DNA from 3 places in the Methylobacterium sp. 174MFSha1.1 genome. Region 1 is predicted to be linked to each of the others. Evidence: riboswitches for the same ligand, from Rfam matches in the RefSeq annotation. Region 1 holds a riboswitch; each other region holds the start of a gene.

The links. A riboswitch is a leader RNA that binds a small molecule or an ion and turns the genes downstream of it on or off. The one in region 1 is predicted to bind cobalamin.
Region 2: another riboswitch for cobalamin. It lies ahead of BM430_RS17095 (TonB-dependent siderophore receptor); the one in region 1 lies ahead of BM430_RS08500 (TonB-dependent receptor).
Region 3: another riboswitch for cobalamin. It lies ahead of BM430_RS32070 (CbtB domain-containing protein); the one in region 1 lies ahead of BM430_RS08500 (TonB-dependent receptor).

The regions. Positions count from the first base shown of each region.
Region 1 covers NZ_FPCB01000009.1:169,492-171,745, forward strand. Annotated here, with positions in the region: gene BM430_RS08490 (LON peptidase substrate-binding domain-containing protein) at 1-169, shown strand, start outside; gene BM430_RS08495 (Trm112 family protein) at 232-435, shown strand; cobalamin riboswitch at 562-709, shown strand; gene BM430_RS08500 (TonB-dependent receptor) at 913-2,254, shown strand, end outside.
Region 2 covers NZ_FPCB01000018.1:157,006-159,259, forward strand. Annotated here, with positions in the region: gene BM430_RS17095 (TonB-dependent siderophore receptor) at 1-1,263, opposite strand, end outside; cobalamin riboswitch at 1,608-1,817, opposite strand; gene BM430_RS17100 (TAXI family TRAP transporter solute-binding subunit) at 1,918-2,254, opposite strand, start outside.
Region 3 covers NZ_FPCB01000062.1:1,730-3,983, forward strand. Annotated here, with positions in the region: gene cobO (cob(I)yrinic acid a,c-diamide adenosyltransferase) at 1-495, opposite strand, end outside; gene cobU (bifunctional adenosylcobinamide kinase/adenosylcobinamide-phosphate guanylyltransferase) at 492-1,004, opposite strand; cobalamin riboswitch at 1,133-1,334, shown strand; gene BM430_RS32070 (CbtB domain-containing protein) at 1,364-1,540, shown strand; gene BM430_RS32075 (CbtA family protein) at 1,629-2,254, shown strand, end outside.

The sequences.
Region 1 (2,254 bases):
GCCGAACGAGGCCCTGGTGAATGCGCTCTGCATGATGAGCCCGTTCGGCCCGCGCGAGAAGCAGGCGATGCTGGAAGCGCCCGACCTCAAGACCCGGGCCGAGGTCCTGATCGCCGTGACCGAGATGGAGCTGGTGCGCGCCTCCGGAGCCGAGCCGACGCTGCAATAAGCGGCGCTTTGGGCTAGAGACCCAGGCGCAAGGTCCCACCGGACCATTCGGAAGGACGTCCCGTGAGCGATTCCCCCGCCTCCTTCGAGGCCACCCGCATCGACCCGAAGCTGCTCGAGCTGCTGGTCTGCCCCCTGACCAAGGAGCGGCTGGACTACGATTCCGCGCGCCAGGAGCTGATCAGCCGCTCGGCCAAGCTCGCCTACCCGATTCGCGACGGCATCCCGATCATGCTGCCGGAGGAAGCGCGGCCGCTGGCGGATTGAGGCGACGGCGCCGCGCCGACACGGAACCCCGCGCGGTGTCCCGTCGACAACCGGCAACACGCCCGACAAATCGGCGCGCGCCTCGTTGGCGCCCGCCCCGTTCCCGCCTACACCTCGACGGGACGGTTCCCCCCGGGGATCAAAAGGGAACGCGGTGCGAGAAGCCGCGGCTGCCCCCGCAACTGTGAGCGGCGAGCCCTCCATCACCGACGTCACTGGGTGCCGGAGCCCGGGAAGACGATGGGAGGCAACGACCCGTGAGCCAGGAGACTTGGTGGGAAGAAGACCTGCCGTCAGCCGTGGTCACATGTGGGCCGCGCCGGCCGGGGTGTGCCGGTGCCTCCACGGTGACGTGCCACAGCCCGTGAAGGCTCGCCCGTGCCCGTCTCCCGTTCCCGGTTCCTCGCGGCCCTCGCCGCCGCATGCCTGCCTGGTCCCGCTCTCGCCCAGGACGATATCCCCCTCGACCAGATCGAGGTGAAAGCACCAGTGACCGCCGCGCCGGGGGCGGCCAGCGCCGGCTATCCCGGCGGAATCACCGGCATCGGCGGGTCCTTGCGCCCGGTCGAGGCGGCGAGCGCCGGGATCATCGGCGGAGCCGTCATCAACAGCCTGCCTGTTACCCGCCCGGGCGAGGTGCTGGAGGCGGTGCCGGGCCTGATCGTCACCCAGCATTCCGGCGAGGGCAAAGCCAACCAGTTCTTCCTGCGCGGCTTCAACCTCGACCACGGCACCGACATCGCCCTCCACGTCGACGGCATGCCGGTGAACATGCGCACTCACGCCCACGGCCAGGGCTACGCCGACCTCAACTTCCTGATCCCCGAACTCGTCGGCGCGGTGGAGTTCCACAAAGGGCCCTACTTCGTCCGCGACGGCGACTTCGCCTCCGCCGGCTCGGTGCGGATCGACTATCTCGACAAACTGGACAGGAACATCGCGCTGACGACGCTGGGCAGCTTCGGCTTCAGGCGCGGGCTCTCGGCGGCCTCGGTGCCGCTCGGCGCCGGCAACCTGCTCGTCGCGGGAGAGGCGCAGGCCTATGACGGGCCGTGGGTCGTGCCCGATGCCCTGCGCAAGCTCAACGGCGTCGCCCGCTACAGCCAGGGCACCGCCACGGACGGCTTTGCCGTCACCGGCATGGCCTACTGGGCGAAGTGGAACGCCACCAACCAGATCCCCGAGCGCGCGGTGGCGGAGGGGATCATCGGCCGCTACGGCAGCCTCGATCCGACCGATGGCGGAGACACCGGACGCTTCTCGCTCTCCGGGCGCTGGAGCCAGTCGGATGCCGGCGGCATCACGCGGGCCTCGGCCTACGTGATCCGCTACCAGATGAACCTCTGGAACAACTTCACCTATTTTCTCAACGATCCGGTCAACGGCGACCAGTTCCGCCAGCGCGACGCCCGGGTGCTCGGCGGCGGCGAGGTCAGCCGCGTCTTCCAGGGCGACCTGTTCGGTCTGGCGATGGAGAACGAGATCGGCGTGCAGACCCGCACCGACGACATCCGGGTCGGCCTTTTTAACACCACCGCCCGGCAGTACCGCTCGACGGTGCTCGACGACCGGGTGCTGGAGGCGAGCGCCGCTGTCTACTACGAGAACCGGGTGCGCTGGACCGACTGGCTGCGCACCAGCGTCGGCTTCCGGGCCGACGGCTACTATGCCGACGTCCGCTCCGACACAGCCGCGAATTCGGGGAAAGCCCGCGACGGCATCGTCAACCCGAAGCTCGGCGCGGTGTTCGGCCCGTTCGCCGACACCGAGATCTACCTGAATTACGGTGGCGGCTTTCACTCGAACGACGCCCGCGGCG
Region 2 (2,254 bases), on a different contig from region 1:
GTCGGTCTGGAGCCCGGTGGTCCGCTCCCGGAACGACTGCTCGAAGACGTCGAAGCGTGCCCCGACGAGCGCCTTCCATTCCGGATTCAGGCTGATCTGGTCCTGGACGTAGAAGGCCGTGTTGGTGACCTGCTCGAAGCCGTTGGTCTGGAAGGCGAAGGGCGGCAGCGGCCGGCCGTAGACCGGGGCGTAGATGTCGAGGGAATAGGGCGTCTGGCGGAAGCGCGAGCGGACCTGCTGGTAGCGGGCATCGGTGCTCTCGCGCTCGACGCCGAGGAGCAGGGTGTGGCCGATCCCGGCGGTGTCGAAGCGCCCGACCAGCTCGGCCTGCCCGATCGCCACGTCCCAGCGGTAGTTGCGCAGGTTGCGGTCGCGCAGGACGGTGCGGTTGTCGGCGGCGATCCCCCTCACCTCCACCGCCTCGCCGGTCAGCGCGCCGGTGTTGAAGGAGGTCGCGAGGCGCATCTGCCAGTCGGCGTCGAAGCGGTGGTCGACCCGCACCTGCATCATGTCGCTGGATTGGTGGATGCTCTGGCCCGGCTCGCCGAGGAAGCGGGAGATCGGCAATGCGCCGAGCTGCCCGTTGATCGCCACGATGCCGCGGTCGAACACCGCGCGGTTGCGCAGGAATTCGGTCTCGACCGTCACCCGCATGTCGGGCGTGACCTGCCAGCTCACCACCGGGGCGACGAGGAGCCGGTCGCCGTCGACGAAATCCCGAAAACTGTTCTGGCGTCCGGCGGCGAGGTTGAAGCGGTAGAGGAGCGTGCCCTCCTCGTCGAGGCTGCCTCCGGCATCGACCGTGCCGCGGGCCTGCTCGAACGAGCCCCAGAGTCCGCCCATCTCGACGAAGCGCTCCCGCGTCGGCTGCTTGGTGATGATGTTGACGAGGCCGCCCGGGTCGCTGCGGCCGAACAGGCCGCCGCCGGGGCCCTTCAGCACCTCGATCCGCTCGATGTTCTGGGCGTCCTGCTGGGGCGGGAACCCGCGGGCGAGGGGGAATCCGTTCTTGTAGATCTCGGCCGTGGCGACGCCGCGAACGGCGTAGCCGAGGGGCGAGAGGCCGCCGAAATTGTTCTGCTGCACGATGCCCGGCGTGTAGGCGAGGACCTGCTCGGCCCGCGTCGCCGCCAGATCGGTGATGACCTCGCGGGGGGCGACGGTGACGACCTGCGGCACGTCGCGCTGGGGCGTGTCCGTCTTGGTGCTGCTGACGGCGCGGTCGGCGCGAAAGCCCGGGGTCGGGCCGATGAGGCCGATCATGCCGGCGGCGGTCGTCGGGAGCACCGGCAGGCTCGGACCTGGCACGGGCGGGCGCGGGCCCTCCACCACGACCTCGTCGAGGGCGATGGTCTCCTGCGCCCGGGCCTCCGGCGCCGCGGCGCCGAGGACGAGCGCGGTCGCCAGGGTCGCGCCGTACCGACGCCGGTGGGGCGCCGGGTGAGCGGACGGAGCGCTGGGGGACGGCGGACGGCGTTTCACGGAGCGTACTCGACTGTTGCCGCGCGACGCGATCCGGGCGAGCGGCAGGCTGCGTCCGCGCGATCGCGCGGCGCAGGGCCCGAGCGCTCCTCCGGGCCGCACCGCCCGCGGGACGTGACCGCGCCGGAACGGCGCGCGCTCAAGGCAGGTCTCCTGGCTCGCGGATCGTCGGCTCCACCTGGCCTTCCCGGTGCAGGCGCACCAGTGACCGTCGGCGGCGGAACCTCTCCGCTCACAGTTGCGGGGGCAGCCCCGGTTTCGTCCCGTCGGGACTCACCGGGTTCCCTCTTCGCCCGCGGGCTCGCGCCCGGGGAACCTTGGCGGCACCATCCATGGCAGGCCGCCCGCCGGGGAGCAACATCTAGAAACGCAATGTAATAATGTTGCGATCGCTGTGTCCACAGGATCACACCGGCTGGTGCGGCCTTCGGGGCTCTACTCGCCGCGCAGGAAGGCCGCGGTCGCGGGATGCAGCCAGGCCGCCGGGACGGCCTCCTTCAAGTCGTGCGGATCGCTCGGCCGCTCATGCGGCAAGAGCCGGGCGAGGGCCGGCTTCGCCTTGTCGATCGCCGCGACGAGGCGGGTGACCGCGGCCGGGTCGAGGCCGGGCCGGCCGAGAACGAAGCTCCAGGATCCCACCGTCTCGATCGCCGCGTTCTGGCCCGGGAAGGTGCCGGGCGCGACGGTGATGCGCCGCAGGGACGGGCTCGCCGCCAGGATCGCCGGGATCGCCGCCGCCGCGGGGCCGAGGAAGCGGGCGCCGCCCGGCGCC
Region 3 (2,254 bases), on a different contig from region 1:
CCCGGTCACCACGACGTGCAGGTCCGGCCGGCGCCGGCTTAATGCTTCCACCACCTCCGCGAGCGGCAGGTAGTCGTAACGCAGGGCGATGTTGAGCTCGTCGAGGATCAGGAGCCGGATCGCCGGATCGGCCATCAGCGCCTCGGTCTTCGCCCAGGCGGCGCGCGCCGCCGCCACGTCGCGGTCGCGGTCCTGGGTCTCCCAGGTGAATCCCTCCCCCATCGTGTGCCACGCGACCTGATCCTGGAACCGCTCCAGCGCGAAGCGCTCGCCGGTCTCCCAGGCGCCCTTGATGTACTGTACCACTCCGACCCGCCAGCCGCGGCCGAGCGCCCGCAGCATCAGCCCGAAGGCGGCGGTCGACTTGCCCTTGCCGGGGCCGGTATGGACGATCAGCAGGCCCTTCTCGATCGTTTTGCCCGCGACCTCGGCGTCCTGCACCGCCTTGCGCTTCTCCATCTTGGCGCGGTGGCGCGCCGTCTCGTCGTCGCTCATTGGGCGTCTCCCTTGATGATCATCGGCAGGCCGGCCACCACCAGCACCACCCGGTCGGCCATCGCCGCGAGGCGCTGATGCAGGCGCCCGGCCTCGTCGCGGAACCGGCGGGCCAGCGCGTTCTCCGGCACGATGCCGAAACCCACCTCGTTCGAGACCAGCACCAGCGGCCCGGCCGCAGCCCGGCAGGCCTCGACCAGCGCGCCGGTCTCCGCCGCGAGGTCGGCGCCTTCGTCCAGCATCGCGTTGGTCAGCCACAGGGTCAGGCAATCGACCAGCACCGGCCGGCCGGCCGGCGCCCGGGCGATCGCCGAGGCCAGGTCGCGCGGCGCATCGACCGTCTCCCAGGGGACGGAGCGGCGGGCGCGGTGCTCGGCGATGCGCGCGCGCATCTCGTCGTCCCACGCTTGCGCCGTCGCGACGTAGCGCCAGGGGCCCGGCATCGCCTCGATCAAGCCTTCCGCGTAGCGGCTCTTTCCTGAGCGGGCTCCACCCAGCACCAGGGTCAGGCGCGGGGCGGCGCGGTCCGGATCCGGCACGGACGTCTCCTTATCTGGCGAAAAACTCGGGGCCGCGAAAAACTCGGGGCCGGAGGTGTCGCGGCAGGCCGCGCCGATTGCAAGCCCGCAGGCGACCGGCTAGGGTCGGGCTCGACGGTGCCTCGGCGACGAGGTGAAAAGGGAACGCGGGAGCCGGGCTTCTTCCGGTATGCCGCGGCTGCCCCCGCAACTGTGAGCGGTCGCACACGGTCCGCCATCGGCCACTGGAGCGATCCGGGAAGGCGGTGGGCCGGCAAGAAGCCGCGAGCCAGGAGACCTGCCGTCACCCCTTTCTCTCGACGCCGCCGGTGGGGCGGCAGGAGTTCGTCATGGTCGCGATCACCCGGTCCCTCTCCCCCGCCCTCGTCGGCGAGCGCCTGAGCGCCGTCCTCCTGGCTGCCACGCTCGGCATCGGGCTCCTGTTCGTCTCCGGCTTCGCGCCGGTGGTCGCCCTGCATAACGCCGCGCACGACTGGCGCCACGCCCACAACTTCCCCTGCCACTGACCAGGGCCCGACCCTCGTAAAGCCGCGCGGCCTGCGCCCCTGAGGGGCTGCGGGCCCGCGGCCCTTTGGTCGTGCAGGTGATCCTACGATGACGAAACGTCTGCTCGCCGCGGCCCTGGTCGCCGGCTTCCTCGCCGCTTGCGTGGCCTCGGTTCTGCAATTCGCCCTCACCTCGCCGCTGATCCTGGCGGCGGAGAAGTACGAGACGGCGGAGAGCGTCGCGCCGGCCACCCACGCCTTCGCCAACCCGCTGATCGTGCTCGCCCATGCCGGCCACGACCACGGGGCCGAGCCGCAATGGCAGCCGGCGCCGGGCCTGCCGCGTCTCGCCTTCACGGCCCTCGCGACACTGGTGAGCGGCATCGGCTACGCGCTGCTGCTCGGCGCCGTGCTGGTCGCGACCGGACGGGCGGTGACGCCGTCCGAGGCGCTGAAATTCGGCATCGGCGGCTTCCTCGCCGCCAGCCTGGCGCCGGCGGTCGGGCTGCCGCCGGAACTGCCCGGTGCCGCGGCCGCCGCCCTCGAATCGCGCCAGCTCTGGTGGGTGGCGACGGCGCTCGCCACCGCGACCGGCCTCTACCTGGTGGCGATCCGCCGCGGGCCCGCCGCGATCGCGGTCGGCCTCGCCCTCATCGTCGCGCCTCACATCTGGGGTGCCCCGCACGGGCCGGAAGAGATTTCCGCGATGCCGCCGGTCTACGCGGCGCAGTTCGC